DNA from 3 places in the Paenibacillus sp. FSL R10-2736 genome. Region 2 is predicted to be linked to each of the others. Evidence: a T-box and tRNA genes for the amino acid it is inferred to sense, from the RefSeq annotation. Region 2 holds a T-box; the other regions hold tRNA genes.
What was found. The T-box of region 2 lies ahead of NSQ73_RS04640 (arginine--tRNA ligase). A T-box ahead of a tRNA ligase gene usually reads a tRNA of that ligase, here a tRNA-Arg.

Region 1 (5,029 bases), on a different contig from region 2:
GATTTTATTTAATTTTTTGTTATTATAAAACTTATACTTAATCTAAAATCAAATCCTAATACGAGGTGACTGTATTCATGAGTGAGAGCAATAACAAACTAACGACAAGCTGGGGTGCCCCGGTAGGTGACAACCAGAATTCTATGACAGCCGGTTCCCGCGGACCCACTTTGCTGCAGGATGTTCATCTGCTGGAGAAATTAGCCCATTTTAACCGGGAACGTGTTCCTGAGCGTGTTGTCCATGCCAAAGGTGCCGGTGCTCATGGTTATTTTGAAGTCACCAAAGATCTCTCCCAATATACAAAAGCTGCCTTCTTATCTGAAGTCGGTAAGCGCACACCGATGTTCATCCGCTTCTCTACCGTAGCCGGGGAGCTGGGTTCTGCTGATACCGTGCGTGATCCGCGCGGCTTTGCCGTGAAATTCTACACCGAAGAAGGCAACTACGACCTCGTCGGCAACAATACACCTGTCTTTTTCATCCGTGATGCGATCAAATTCCCGGACTTTATCCATACCCAGAAACGCCACCCGCAGACACATCTGAAGAACCCGAACGCTGTGTGGGATTTCTGGTCGCTCTCCCCTGAATCCCTGCACCAGGTTACCATTCTGATGTCTGACCGCGGCATACCGGCCACCCTCCGTCATATGCACGGCTTCGGCAGCCATACGTTCAAGTGGGTGAATGCAGAAGGCGCCGCAGTATGGGTGAAATACCATTTCAAAACAGAGCAGGGCGTCAAGAATCTCGATGTTAATCTGGCTGCGCAGATTGCCGGTGACAACCCGGATTACCATACTGAGGACTTGTTCAATGCGATCGACAAAGGGGATTTCCCCGCCTGGAGACTGCATGTGCAGATCATGCCTGTAGAGGATGCTGACACCTACCGTTTCGACCCGTTTGATGTCACCAAGGTATGGTCCCAGAAGGATTACCCGCTGATTGAGGTGGGCCGCATGGTGCTGGACCGCAATCCGGAGAACTACTTCGCTGAAGTGGAGCAGGCTACCTTCTCTCCGGGATCATTTGTGCCAGGGATAGAAGCCTCTCCTGATAAAATGCTCCAAGGCCGCCTCTTCGCCTACGGCGACGCCCACCGTTACCGGGTAGGAGCGAATCACAACCACCTGCCGATTAACCGGCCCATCGCCGAGGTGAACAATAATCAGCGGGATGGCGCGCTGAATCACACCAATAACGGCGGAGGCTCCGTGTATTACGAGCCTAACAGCTTAGGCGGGGCAACCGAGTCTCCGCAGGATAAACCGGCGGCTTTTGCAGTCTCCGGCCAAGCGGACAGCGTCCCTTACGATCACAACGATCATTACACCCAGCCGGGTGATCTCTATCGTCTGCTGAGTGAAGAGGAGCGTGCCCGGCTCGTACGCAATATTGTCGGGGCTATGACTCCAGTAGAGTCGGATGAGATCAAGCTTCGCCAGATTGGCCATTTCTACAAAGCAGATCCGGAATTTGGCCGGCGTATCGCAGACGGACTGGGACTGGTGATACCGGAGTAACTCCACTTGCATCCTTCAGCGCACAGAAACCCCTGACTTCATCAGTCAGGGGTTTCTTGGGATTATCGTATTTGCATTTTCTATGTATATAGCCTAATGATACACATTCATCCACTGCTCCAGCTGCTGCTTCAGTCCCTGTCTCGCGGATACCGGCTCAAGAATCTCGGCGTTAGGGCCATATTGCAGAATCCACTTAATAAATTCCTTGTCGTTATTGACGGTGACTTCAAATAGCAGACTTCCGTCTTCCTCGTCGGTCATTCGCGGGTGCACGAACAATTCCTCTTCTTTGATGTAACGCGCTACCTCCGGATGAAACCGCACTTTGAAGGTGGTATTCTTATTGCCCCGGTCGATCGACCAGGTATTTTTCAGATACTGTTTAATATTGAAATCCCCTTTGTCGAAGGGGGTATCCGTCACCTCTACCTGCAGAAAACGGCTGATACGAAACGTCCGGATCGCCCTCTTCAGGTGGCAATAGCCAATCAGATAGAATCTCTGGTCACGCGGAATCAAATAATAAGGATCAATCTCCCGCTGCGTTGTCTCATTACGCAATTGCGAGTGATATACCGTACGAATCCGCCGTTGCTCCATAATCGCCCCGATCAGCGGCTGCAGGAAATTCCGGCTCTCCTTGCGGTAAGCAGGCTTGCCCATTTGAATAATATCTGAAATATTCTCAAGCATTCCATTCTGTTTGGATTTCTCCTTCAGATGTGTGCCCATGACTTTGTCAAAGGCAGACAGAAAACCTGGGGGGATTTTGCCGGGTGCCAGCACGGAGGGCAGCAGAGAGAAGGCCATTGCCTCCTGCTCGGAGAAATCCAGCGGGTATAAGAAGAATTTCCCCATAAACTTATAACCTGTTCCTCTCCCCTCGTTCATCACCGGTGCAAAATGACTGATTACATCCAAGTCCCTGTAAATCGTTCTAATATTCACCTCGCACCGGAATGCCAGATCCGCAGCCGTAATCCCGGGATTCGACTGGATGGCGTTAATGATCTTGAAAATCCGTATTACTTTGTCTGTCATAATAAATGCTCCTCAACTTCCAAGTAAATAGTGCCTGTACTTCCATAGTTCTAATATAACAGGTCTATATAAACATGGCTGTCTGCATAATATAGCATTATCAGCGCATAGAGCAGTCACCAGCATACACTGTGCATTTTTAATAAGCCAATACTTCCGCCCCATGTAGAAAAAACAAAAAAAACCCTTGAATATCAAGGGTTTCTATAACTATTATTTAAGCGGGTGATGGGAATCGAACCCACGCTATCAGCTTGGAAGGCTGAAGTTCTACCATTGAACTACACCCGCAAAGATGAAATATCGGGATGACACGATTTGAACATGCGACCCCCTGGTCCCAAACCAGGTGCTCTACCAAGCTGAGCTACATCCCGTTAATATAAAAGCTATACTGCAAAGTAATAATGGCGCGCCCTGAGAGATGCCAATGCTACGCATCCGATTGCGAAGTGGTGCTATCGAAGCTGATGCTCCAACGAACTCGTTCGAATCCTGAGGACACTTTGATGATTCAAAGAAGTATAAATGGCGCGCCCTGAGAGATTCGAACTCCCGGCCTTTTGATTCGTAGTCAAACGCTCTATCCAGCTGAGCTAAGGGCGCAAAATCTATATGGAGCGGACGACGGGAATCGAACCCGCGACCCTCGCCTTGGCAAGGCGATGCTCTACCGCTGAGCCACGTCCGCAAAAACATGGTGCGCGTGAAGGGACTTGAACCCCCACGTCGTGAAACGCCAGATCCTAAGTCTGGTGCGTCTGCCATTCCGCCACACGCGCACACTTTATAAGAAAATGGTGAGCCATGAAGGACTCGAACCTTCGACACCCTGATTAAAAGTCAGGTGCTCTACCAACTGAGCTAATGGCTCTCATAAGAGAAGCATTCATAAATGAAATGGCTGGGGATATAGGAATCGAACCTATGAATGACGGAGTCAAAGTCCGTTGCCTTACCGCTTGGCTAATCCCCAATATTAATAATTAGCAAACACTACGGAATCGGGTGGATACTCTATACTTCGAGATATAGGATGCTCAATCCCTGATACCTTCATACAATAAAGATGGCGGAACCGACGGGATTCGAACCCGCGATCTCCTGCGTGACAGGCAGGCATGTTAGGCCAACTACACCACGGTTCCAAATTGGTTGCGGGGGCAGGATTTGAACCTGCGGCCTTCGGGTTATGAGCCCGACGAGCTACCGGGCTGCTCCACCCCGCGTCAATGTTAAAGATCTATTCTGTTAAAGATAGATGGTGGAGGCTGAGGGGTTCGAACCCCCGACCCTCTGCTTGTAAGGCAGATGCTCTCCCAGCTGAGCTAAGCCTCCATATATGACTCGTATGGGATTCGAACCCATGTTACCTCCGTGAAAGGGAGGTGTCTTAACCCCTTGACCAACGAGCCATGCTGTTTAATTACTTGTAAGGTAAATCTACGGAGAGTGAGGGATACTCTTCACTTCGTTACGAGATTGCGAAGCTGTGCTAACGAAGCCTATACTCCAACGAACCACTGAGGGTTCTCATCCCTTTACAGGGAAGGTATTGCTACGGAGAGAGAGGGATTCGAACCCTCGAGACGCTTGTGGCGCCTACACGATTTCCAATCGTGCTCCTTCGGCCAAACTCGGACACCTCTCCAGATGGCTCCCCGAACAGGACTCGAACCTGTGACAACTCGATTAACAGTCGAGTGCTCTACCAACTGAGCTATCAGGGAATATACATATCAGGCTTGATCGCCTGAAAACTGAATCCGAAACGAATCTGCGTATTAAAAATTTGGATAAGCCCTCGACCGATTAGTATTGGTCAGCTCCATGCATTGCTGCACTTCCACCTCCAACCTATCTACCTCGTCGTCTTCAAGGGGTCTTACTAATTGGGAAATCTCATCTTGAGGGGGGCTTCACGCTTAGATGCTTTCAGCGCTTATCCCGTCCGTACGTAGCTACTCAGCCATGCTCCTGGCGGAACAACTGATGCACCAGCGGTACGTCCATCCCGGTCCTCTCGTACTAAGGACAGCTCCTCTCAAATTTCCTGCGCCCACGACAGATAGGGACCGAACTGTCTCACGACGTTCTGAACCCAGCTCGCGTACCGCTTTAATGGGCGAACAGCCCAACCCTTGGGACCTACTTCAGCCCCAGGATGCGATGAGCCGACATCGAGGTGCCAAACCTCCCCGTCGATGTGGACTCTTGGGGGAGATAAGCCTGTTATCCCCAGGGTAGCTTTTATCCGTTGAGCGATGGCCCTTCCATGCGGTACCACCGGATCACTAAGTCCGACTTTCGTCCCTGCTCGACTTGTAGGTCTCGCAGTCAAGCTCCCTTATGCCTTTGCACTCTTCGAATGATTTCCAACCATTCTGAGGGAACCTTTGAACGCCTCCGTTACTCTTTAGGAGGCGACCGCCCCAGTCAAACTGCCCGCCTGACAC
Region 2 (5,029 bases):
TCTTTTGTCGTCTGGAGGATGAGAAGCCGGGCGCCAGCGGGGACGTTGGAGCATCAGCTTCGATAGGAACACATCGCAATCAGCCGAAGTTTGGCTGTATCCCTTCCGGGACGTCAAGTAAGAGCCTTCCTTCGGGAAGGCTCTTTTGTCGTCTGGAGGATGAGAAGCCGGGCGCCAGCGGGGACGTTGGAGCATCAGCTTCGATAGGAACACATCGCAATCAGCCGAAGTTCGGCTGTATCCCTTCCGGGACGTCAAGTAAGAGCCTTCCTTCGGGAAGGCTCTTTTGTCGTCCGGAGGATGAGAAGCCGAGCGCCAGCGGGGACGTTGGAGGTTAAGCTTCGATAGGAATACATCGCAATCAGCCGAAGTTTGGCTGTATCCCTTCCGGGACGTCAAGTAAGAGCCTTCCTTCGGGAAGGCTCTTACTTGACGTCCGGAGGATTACATTGAAGCGGACCCTCACGTTTAGAAGCAGCGTTGCGGACTGAGGTGATCTTATTTCGGCGGATCACATCATTTCGCAGTCCATGCGGACTCAGATGCCGTTAACTAACCCGTTTCCCCTCATTTTGAGCTCCAAACTACAATATAAGGGCCCCTGAGTCCGCATCGGTCAGAAAAACAGGTTTTTTCGCCAAATAGCGTCATCTGAGTCCGCATAGCTTAGCAGAAGGCTTCATCTGCACAGTGCAGACAATTTTCCTGGAAATCCCTGGTGTCTGAGCATTCAAGTCACTCTTTGTACAGCCATTCGCTAGACTATTGTTACTCAAACCCAACCCCACCCCCCCGCTCGCCTACAGCGATCCCCCAAGTAACCAACATCATTTTCACCCGATGAGTACAGTTATCTATTATAAGCCCTACTTGAACTATGCGGGACTCTCTACCGCTTCTTCGTCCCAGCTTACATCCGCTCCGGCTTAGGCAGACCGAGTACATCCAGCGCCTCGCCTAAAGTATCGGTGAAGCTCCGGGTCAGCCAGAGACGGAAAGCAATGCTGGAGGCCTCGCCTTTGAGGATCGGGCAGGCGGAGTAGAAGTTGCTGAACAGCGCCGCGAGACTGTGCGCATAGTTACAAATCGAATTCGGTGTAAGCTCCCGGCTTGCCGTATATAGGGTGTCCTGCCACAGGCTGAGCTGTCTCAGCAGGGCGAGCTCGGCTGCCTCAAGCTGCGGCGGAAAGAGCGAAAGCCCGCCATGCGCGTTGCTCCCGTCAAGCCCGCTGCTCGCGCTATGTTTGCTGCTCCCGTTATCCCCGCTATTCCCGTGCCCACCATACTCGCGGCTCCCGCCATGCTCGTTACCACCGTTATTCCCGGTACCGCTGTCCGCCAGGGCGCTGCCTTTACTGAGCACACGGCTTGCCCGGGCATAGGCATACATCAGATAAACGCCAGTGTTGCCGGAAATCTCCATGGCCTGTTTGAAGTCAAACACAATCTCTGTACCCAGATTGAAGCGCAGCAGATAGTAGCGGATGGCAGCGGTGGCGATGAGCCGGCTGGACAGGCCGTTTTTGTCGGAACGGGTAGCCTCGATGGAATGCTCCATAAGCCGGACCAGCTCGGTAACCTTGATGCCGATGCCCTGGCGTCCGGACATGGCGTAGGAGCTTTTGCCGGCGGAGGTATCAATACCAAGTTCAGCGGCGGAAGCCGGACTTAGCGAAACCACACCATAACTTACATGATGCAGCCGATCCGCCTGCTCACTGTAGCCCAGTGCCTGGAAGGCCTGCTTTACCATCGCCTGCGGATACTCCTGTCTGTAGTCGATCACGTTCACGACCTTGACTGCGCGTCCAAAAGGCAGCGTCTCACCCCTCAAGCCGGTCGTCCACAGCCCGCTGCCAAATTCGCTGTAGGCGAAGTCCTTGTCCAAGAGGCCGAATTTCCATAGATGATAAGCGATATCCTTGGCCGTATAGGTCAAAATCCCGTTCGAGCGCACCAGCACCTTATCCTTCTGATGCTCCTCCTCTGTCTCCTGTCCGCCAGTGCCAGCGGATTGCTTCAGCACCCAGCAGCCGGCCAGCTTGCCTTCCTTCTCCTGAACGAACACTTCTGTCTGCGACAGAAGGTCAAAGGCAGAAGACCAGAAGCCTTCCTTCAGAATACTGCTCTCCCAAACAAGCAGGTCGTAGTGAATGCCGAAGCTGCGCATCTCCTCCACATGCTCTTTTACAATCTGTCCGGCGACAAGGTTGCCAATCCAGGCGGTATTGCCATGCCCCTCTTCCAGCGCGTGAAGAATTTCGGTCCGTTTATTTACACTTTCAGGATGCTCCGCGTACTCCTTGTTGATCTCAGCGTAAATATCCCAGCAGTAATCTCCGAAACGGACATGCTCCCCGGCAAGCGGGACATTCAAAAGGCCGACTACAGTATCTGCAAGCTGGTTGCCGAGATCATCCACGTAGTTGTGCACCTCAACGGTATGACCGGTTTTTCTCAAAATTCTAACCAGCGCATCTCCGATACAGGAGTTTCTCAGATGTCCAATGTGCATGCTTTTATTCGGATTAACGCTAGTATGCTCTACAATAACCTTCTCACCGCCAGCCTGCGGAATTGCAAAATCAGTCTGGGCCCACACCTGCCAATCGATGTACATATTAATGAAACCCGGCGGCGCAACCTCGATTCTCTGCAGCAGTCCGTTTACGGAGCCCGATGACTTCAGCTCGGCGATGATCAGTTCTGCGATGACGGCCGGGGCTTTGCGCAGGGTGCGGGCCAACTGCATGGCAATATTGCTGGAATAGTCCCCATGCTCCGCATTCGCAGGCTGCTCAAGAGCCACTTTTACCGCAGAGCTGCCGGGAATCCCCAGGTCTTCAGATACTTTGAGAATACATTGTTCCAGACTGTCTTTAATTAGCTCGCTTAACATGAATAAGTACCTCCCGAAATAGTTGTGAATGGTGTAAGCAGTGGCTGAGGGCGGAAGACTTCAAGGGTCCATAAGGTGAAAAAACAACAAAAAAGCCTTCGTCTCAAAAGAGACGAGGCTTATGCGCTCGCGGTACCACTCTCGTTGCTGAACCTACAGTTCAACCACCTTACAGGTTAACGGTCTTTAGCCGGGGCTTCCTACTCTTAAGGTTCAGAAGTCCATCTCACGGGTGCGCTTCATAATCCTGATCTGTACCGGCTTACACTCTCCCGGCTCGCTGGGGACTAGGGTTCAGGGCCATTACTCTCCCGGTCATTGATTCAATATGATTTTTATCAGTATAGCGAATTTCTGGAAGAAAGCAATAGCGGAATGTCAAGCGGAACCTTGTTTCCGGAAAATGCAACCCATAACATCCGGTATTTGCAATAGATATCCGGCTTTGTCCACACCTCCAGTGATGGCTCGAATATAGTAAGTTGTTATCACTATTAAAATATTCGGAGAGGAGAACTCAAGATGAGCTTTTTATCTACAGGACCGATTGAAAATAATGCGGTAGGCGGGCTAAGACCTACCCAGCAGGTCACGGTCAAAATCGATAACCGAAGTGATACCATGTCTTCCTTGGTGACGGTAGAGGGTTACTATCTGGATGGAACCCGCACGCTATATGTCAGTGAAACGTTGAATGTACTGCCTAATCAGGTAGTGACAACCACGTATTATGCGGATCTGGATGCATTTGAGTTTATTTTTGTCACTTCGGGAACCATTGATGAACAAGTGCAAGTCTCAGTCTGGGGGAAAAATAGCTCAGGCGGCTTAGTAACGCCACACCGCCTGGTTTCTGCTGAACTTCTGGGAGCTATCACAGGAGTGACGGGCATCACAGGCACGACCGGGGTTACAGGCGTAACCGGCACAGCCGGAGCAACCGGGGTTACAGGAGCGACTGGGGTTACGGGTGCGACAGGCACAGCTGGAGCGACCGGGGTTACAGGTGCGACAGGCACAGCAGGAGCAACTGGGGTTACAGGTGCGACAGGCACAGCAGGAGCGACTGGGGTTACCGGTGCGACAGGCACAGCAGGAGCGACTGGGGTTACAGGTGCGACGGGTATAGTAGGAGCGACTGGGGTTACGGGAGCGACAGGCACAGCAGGAGCGACTGGGAGTACAGGTGCGACAGGTATTGCTGGAGCGACTGGGAGTACAGGTGCGACGGGTATAGCAGGAGCGACTGGGGTTACAGGCGCAACAGGCGTAGCTGGTGCGACCGGGGTTACAGGTGCGACAGGCACAGCAGGAGCGACTGGGGTTACAGGCGCAACAGGCGTAGCTGGTGCGACCGGGGTTACAGGTGCGACAGGCGTAGCTGGTGCGACAGGGGTTACAGGTGCGACGGGCGTAGCGGGAGCAACTGGGGTTACAGGAGCGACAGGCACAGCAGGAGCGACCGGGGTTACGGGTGCGACAGGCATAGCGGGAGCGACTGGGGTTACAGGTGCGACGGGTAACACAGGCGCAACTGGGGTTACAGGTGCGACGGGTATAGCAGGAGCGACTGGGGTTACGGGAGCGACAGGCACAGCAGGAGCGACTGGGAGTACAGGTGCGACAGGTATTGCTGGAGCGACCGGGGTTACAGGTGCGACAGGCACAGCAGGAGCGACTGGGGTTACAGGCGCAACAGGCATAGCGGGAGCGATCGGGGTTACAGGAGCGACGGGCGTGGCAGGAGCGACCGGGGTTACGGGTGCAACAGGCACAGCCGGAGCGACCGGGGTTACAGGTGCAACTGGGGTTACAGGTGCGACAGGCACAGCAGGAGCGACTGGGGTTACAGGCGCAACAGGCGTAGCTGGTGCGACCGGGGTTACAGGTGCAACAGGCGTAGCTGGTGCGACCGGGGTTACAGGTGCGACAGGCATAGCGGGAGCGACTGGGGTTACAGGTGCGACGGGCGTAGCTGGTGCGACAGGGGTTACAGGTGCGACAGGGGTTACAGGTGCGACAGGCGAAGCAGGAGCGACTGGGGTTACGGGAGCGACGGGCGTAGCAGGCGCGACTGGGGTTACGGGTGCGACAGGCGCAGCCGGAGCGACCGGGAGTACAGGTGCGACA
Region 3 (5,029 bases), 710 kb from region 2:
ACTTATCTGCCAATTCCGTAAAATGCCATTTAGGCCCGTTTTAGAGCAGAAACAAGCTATATTCATTATTTATCTTACCTTTTGGCAATAATGGCCGCTTTATTGTTTACCTATTGGCATAAATAGCTTATATTAATAGCAACAGCTTATTAGGTGATAAGGAGTGGTTAACAATGGCAGAGGAATTCGGGAACTATCTGAAACAGCTTCGGGAAGGAAAGGGACTGACAATCAATCAGTTGGCATCCCTTGCCGGAATCAGCGGAGCACAAATATCGCGGATAGAGAATGGACTACGGGGTGTCCCTAAGCCGGCTACACTGCGTAAGATTGCTGAAGCGACCGATGTCTCTTATGAGGAGCTTATGGGCCATGCCGGTCATTTAACCGAATCACAGAGCAGTACTGGAGGGTCAGTGCCCGCATGGGCTACGAGTAAGGATAAGCGTGATTTCCGTCAAATGCTTGAGGATGATGGCGAGCTGATGTTCGACGGAATCCCACTGAACAAGGAGGATAAGCAGCGGATCAAGGATGTATTAACAGGCCTATTCTGGGAGGCCAAGCAGATGAACAAAAGAACTAAGCCCAAGCACGATTCAGGTACGAAGGAATAGCCAGGCAATCATACAACTATTAACATGCTGCGGGTGAAGAATATGGATGAGCTAATCAAGCGTCTGGTCAAAAAATATAAAACCAACAACCCCTTCGAGCTGGCTGGGGCCCTCGGCATTCACATCAGGTTCATCAATCTGGGCGAAGGCACCAAGGGCTTGTATTACCGTAAGTTAAGAAGAAGGTTTATCGTCATTCATAATGAGCTGCCTCTGGAGTGGCAGCGGTTTGTATGTGCACATGAATTGGCTCATGACCGTCTGCATAAAGGGGTCAACCGTTTTTTTCTGGAAGAAAACTCTTTTTTCTCACCGGGGAAGCTGGAGCGTCAGGCTAATATATTCGCAGTGAAGCTGCTATCCGCTGGCACTTCTATCGAGCAGGATGAATCTTTACAGAGCTATTATGCAAGGATAGGCATCCCGGCAGAGGTTGTCTTTTTTTTAGACGATTAAAGGAACATATGTTCCTTTAATTACGCAACAAAAAACTCTTACTTAGGTAAGAGTTCATTGCCAGCTATTAGCTGTGTTATCGGGATGACACGATTTGAACATGCGACCCCCTGGTCCCAAACCAGGTGCTCTACCAAGCTGAGCTACATCCCGAAACTATGAAATTTAATATGGAGCGGGTGATGGGAATCGAACCCACGCTATCAGCTTGGAAGGCTGAAGTTCTACCATTGAACTACACCCGCAAAGGTGAAATATCGGGATGACACGATTTGAACATGCGACCCCCTGGTCCCAAACCAGGTGCTCTACCAAGCTGAGCTACATCCCGTTAATATAAAAGCTATACTGCAAAGTAATAATGGCGCGCCCTGAGAGATTCGAACTCCCGACCTTTTGATTCGTAGTCAAACGCTCTATCCAGCTGAGCTAAGGGCGCAAAAATTATGGAGCGGACGACGGGAATCGAACCCGCGACCCTCGCCTTGGCAAGGCGATGCTCTACCGCTGAGCCACGTCCGCAAATAAGTGGTGCGCGTGAAGGGACTTGAACCCCCACGTCTTACGACGCCAGATCCTAAGTCTGGTGCGTCTGCCATTCCGCCACACGCGCATAAAACTAATAAAAGTGAGCCATGAAGGACTCGAACCTTCGACACCCTGATTAAAAGTCAGGTGCTCTACCAACTGAGCTAATGGCTCGCAATTGGCAGGGGATATAGGATTCGAACCTATGATGACGGAGTCAGAGTCCGTTGCCTTACCGCTTGGCGAATCCCCTACAATAGATACCTATATAATGCCCACAATCTCCCACAAATATCAAGAAAATTATGGTGGAGGCTGAGGGGTTCGAACCCCCGACCCTCTGCTTGTAAGGCAGATGCTCTCCCAGCTGAGCTAAGCCTCCATATGTATGGTGACCCAAAAGGGGTGAAACTCAGGGAATTCTCATCCCATCAAAAATTGGTGACCCGTATGGGATTCGAACCCATGTTACCTCCGTGAAAGGGAGGTGTCTTAACCCCTTGACCAACGGGCCTCAGTAAATCTGTGGAGCTCTCAACCGGATTCGAACCGGTGACCTCTTCCTTACCATGGAAGCACTCTACCTGCTGAGCTATGAGAGCATGGCTCCCCGAACAGGACTCGAACCTGTGACAACTCGATTAACAGTCGAGTGCTCTACCAACTGAGCTATCAGGGAATATTGTCCGCTTGGCAGCGTCCTACTCTCCCAGGACCCTTCGGTCCAAGTACCATCGGCGCTGGAGGGCTTAACGGTCGTGTTCGGGATGGGTACGCGTGGAACCCCTCCGCTATCGCCACCAAACGGGCATTTACAGCGTAAATGCTTCAGGAATTTGATTCCTGAAAACTGAATCCGAAACGAATCTGCGTTGTTCGAAATTTGGATAAGCCCTCGACCGATTAGTATTGGTCAGCTCCATGCATTGCTGCACTTCCACCTCCAACCTATCTACCTCGTCGTCTTCAAGGGGTCTTACTAATTGGGAAATCTCATCTTGAGGGGGGCTTCACGCTTAGATGCTTTCAGCGCTTATCCCGTCCGTACGTAGCTACTCAGCCATGCTCCTGGCGGAACAACTGATGCACCAGCGGTACGTCCATCCCGGTCCTCTCGTACTAAGGACAGCTCCTCTCAAATTTCCTGCGCCCACGACAGATAGGGACCGAACTGTCTCACGACGTTCTGAACCCAGCTCGCGTACCGCTTTAATGGGCGAACAGCCCAACCCTTGGGACCTACTTCAGCCCCAGGATGCGATGAGCCGACATCGAGGTGCCAAACCTCCCCGTCGATGTGGACTCTTGGGGGAGATAAGCCTGTTATCCCCAGGGTAGCTTTTATCCGTTGAGCGATGGCCCTTCCATGCGGTACCACCGGATCACTAAGTCCGACTTTCGTCCCTGCTCGACTTGTAGGTCTCGCAGTCAAGCTCCCTTATGCCTTTGCACTCTGCGAATGATTTCCAACCATTCTGAGGGAACCTTTGAACGCCTCCGTTACTCTTTAGGAGGCGACCGCCCCAGTCAAACTGCCCGCCTGACACGGTCCCCGTACCCGGTAAGGGTACTAGGTTAGAACCTAGATACGATCAGGGTGGTATCCCAACGGCGCCTCCGCAGAAGCTTGCGCTCCTGCCTCAACGGCTCCCACCTATCCTGTACAGATCGTACCCAAATTCAATATCAAGCTGCAGTAAAGCTCCATGGGGTCTTTCCGTCTTGTCGCGGGTAACCTGCATCTTCACAGGTATTAAAATTTCACCGGATCTCTCGTTGAGACAGCGCCCAAGTCGTTACGCCATTCGTGCGGGTCAGAATTTACCTGACAAGGAATTTCGCTACCTTAGGACCGTTATAGTTACGGCCGCCGTTTACTGGGGCTTCGGTTCACAGCTTCGGGTTTAACCCCTAACCACTCCCCTTAACCTTCCAGCACCGGGCAGGCGTCAGCCCGTATACTTCGCCTTGCGGCTTCGCACAGACCTGTGTTTTTGCTAAACAGTCGCTTGGGCCTTTTCACTGCGGCCCCCTCGGGCTATTCACCCTACCGAGGCACCTCTTCTCCCGAAGTTACGAGGTCATTTTGCCGAGTTCCTTAACGAGAGTTCTTCCGCGCGCCTTAGAATTCTCTTCTCGCCTACCTGTGTCGGTTTGCGGTACGGGCACCTTCTCCTGGCTAGAGGCTTTTCTTGGCAGTGTGAGATCATGACCTTCGCTACTACAATTTTCGCTCCCCATCACAGCCCAGCCTTAATGATGTGCGGATTTGCCTACACATCAGCCTCACTGCTTAGACGGACACATCCATCAGTCCGCGTCACTACCCTCCTGCGTCACCCCATCGCTCATAGCGGATTACGGTGGTACAGTAATTTCAAACTGTTGTCCTTCGACTACGCCTTTCGGCCTCGCCTTAGGTCCCGACTTACCCTGAGCGGACGAGCCTTCCTCAGGAAACCTTGGGCTTTCGGCGGATCAGATTCTCACTGATCTTTTCGTTACTCATACCGGCATTCTCACTTGTATGCTGTCCAGCGCTCCTTACGGTACACCTTCAACCTACATACAACGCTCCCCTACCCCAGATACAAAGTATCTAGCCATAGCTTCGGTGGTGTGTTTAGCCCCGTTACATTTTCGGCGCAGAGTCACTCGACCAGTGAGCTATTACGCACTCTTTCAATGGTGGCTGCTTCTAAGCCAACATCCTGGTTGTCTGTGCAACTCCACATCCTTTCCCACTTAACACACACTTGGGGACCTTAGCTGATGGTCTGGGCTGTTTCCCTTTTGACAATGGATCTTAGCACTCACTGTCTGACTCCCGGCAAGAAGTTAATGGCATTCGGAGTTTGACTGAGCTTGGTAACCCTTGCGGGCCCCGCACCCAATCAGTGCTCTACCTCCACCACTCCATTCACCGAGGCTAGCCCTAAAGCTATTTCGGGGAGAACCAGCTATCTCCGAGTTCGATTGGAATTTCTCCGCTACCCCCACCTCATCCCCGCATTTTTCAACATGCGTGGGTTCGGGCCTCCAGTGCGTGTTACCGCACCTTCACCCTGGACAGGGGTAGATCACACGGTTTCGGGTCTACGTCCACATACTCAATCGCCCTATTCAGACTCGCTTTCGCTGCGGCTCCGGCTTCTCACCTTAACCTTGCATGTTAAACGTAACTCGCCGGTTCATTCTACAAAAGGCACGCCATCACCCAGTAATAGGGCTCTGACTTTTTGTAAGCACACGGTTTCAGGTTCTATTTCACTCCCCTTCCGGGGTGCTTTTCACCTTTCCCTCACGGTACTGTTTCACTATCGGTCGCCAGGTAGTATTTAGCCTTAGCAGATGGTCCTGCTGGATTCATACGGGGTTTCACGTGCCCCGCACTACTCGGGATCCGTCTCGGAGAGAACACAGTTTAG

Region 1: it encodes a tRNA-Arg, which carries the amino acid that the T-box ahead of NSQ73_RS04640 (arginine--tRNA ligase) is inferred to sense. The anticodon was not compared.
Region 3: it encodes a tRNA-Arg, which carries the amino acid that the T-box ahead of NSQ73_RS04640 (arginine--tRNA ligase) is inferred to sense. The anticodon was not compared.

What each region holds. Positions count from the first base shown of each region.
Region 1 covers NZ_JBBOBN010000002.1:1,508,026-1,513,054, reverse strand. The annotation lists gene katA (catalase KatA) at 78-1,529, shown strand; gene NSQ73_RS34680 (helix-turn-helix transcriptional regulator) at 1,623-2,573, opposite strand; tRNA gene NSQ73_RS34675 (tRNA-Gly) at 2,794-2,864, opposite strand; tRNA gene NSQ73_RS34670 (tRNA-Pro) at 2,877-2,950, opposite strand; tRNA gene NSQ73_RS34665 (tRNA-Arg) at 3,103-3,179, opposite strand; tRNA gene NSQ73_RS34660 (tRNA-Gly) at 3,190-3,264, opposite strand; tRNA gene NSQ73_RS34655 (tRNA-Leu) at 3,272-3,355, opposite strand; tRNA gene NSQ73_RS34650 (tRNA-Lys) at 3,372-3,447, opposite strand; tRNA gene NSQ73_RS34645 (tRNA-Gln) at 3,475-3,549, opposite strand; tRNA gene NSQ73_RS34640 (tRNA-Asp) at 3,644-3,721, opposite strand; tRNA gene NSQ73_RS34635 (tRNA-Met) at 3,726-3,802, opposite strand; tRNA gene NSQ73_RS34630 (tRNA-Val) at 3,836-3,911, opposite strand; tRNA gene NSQ73_RS34625 (tRNA-Glu) at 3,917-3,988, opposite strand; tRNA gene NSQ73_RS34620 (tRNA-Ser) at 4,135-4,224, opposite strand; tRNA gene NSQ73_RS34615 (tRNA-Asn) at 4,228-4,303, opposite strand; rRNA gene NSQ73_RS34610 (23S ribosomal RNA) at 4,366-5,029, opposite strand, start outside.
Region 2 covers NZ_JBBOBN010000001.1:1,049,484-1,054,512, forward strand. The annotation lists gene NSQ73_RS04640 (arginine--tRNA ligase) at 911-2,899, opposite strand; T-box leader at 3,005-3,227, opposite strand; gene NSQ73_RS04645 (beta strand repeat-containing protein) at 3,422-5,029, shown strand, end outside.
Region 3 covers NZ_JBBOBN010000001.1:339,697-344,725, reverse strand. The annotation lists gene NSQ73_RS01630 (helix-turn-helix domain-containing protein) at 174-617, shown strand; gene NSQ73_RS01625 (ImmA/IrrE family metallo-endopeptidase) at 660-1,073, shown strand; tRNA gene NSQ73_RS01620 (tRNA-Pro) at 1,153-1,226, opposite strand; tRNA gene NSQ73_RS01615 (tRNA-Gly) at 1,245-1,318, opposite strand; tRNA gene NSQ73_RS01610 (tRNA-Pro) at 1,331-1,404, opposite strand; tRNA gene NSQ73_RS01605 (tRNA-Arg) at 1,436-1,512, opposite strand; tRNA gene NSQ73_RS01600 (tRNA-Gly) at 1,521-1,595, opposite strand; tRNA gene NSQ73_RS01595 (tRNA-Leu) at 1,603-1,686, opposite strand; tRNA gene NSQ73_RS01590 (tRNA-Lys) at 1,703-1,775, opposite strand; tRNA gene NSQ73_RS01585 (tRNA-Gln) at 1,781-1,854, opposite strand; tRNA gene NSQ73_RS01580 (tRNA-Val) at 1,908-1,983, opposite strand; tRNA gene NSQ73_RS01575 (tRNA-Glu) at 2,041-2,115, opposite strand; tRNA gene NSQ73_RS01570 (tRNA-Thr) at 2,128-2,203, opposite strand; tRNA gene NSQ73_RS01565 (tRNA-Asn) at 2,205-2,280, opposite strand; rRNA gene rrf (5S ribosomal RNA) at 2,290-2,406, opposite strand; rRNA gene NSQ73_RS01555 (23S ribosomal RNA) at 2,485-5,029, opposite strand, start outside.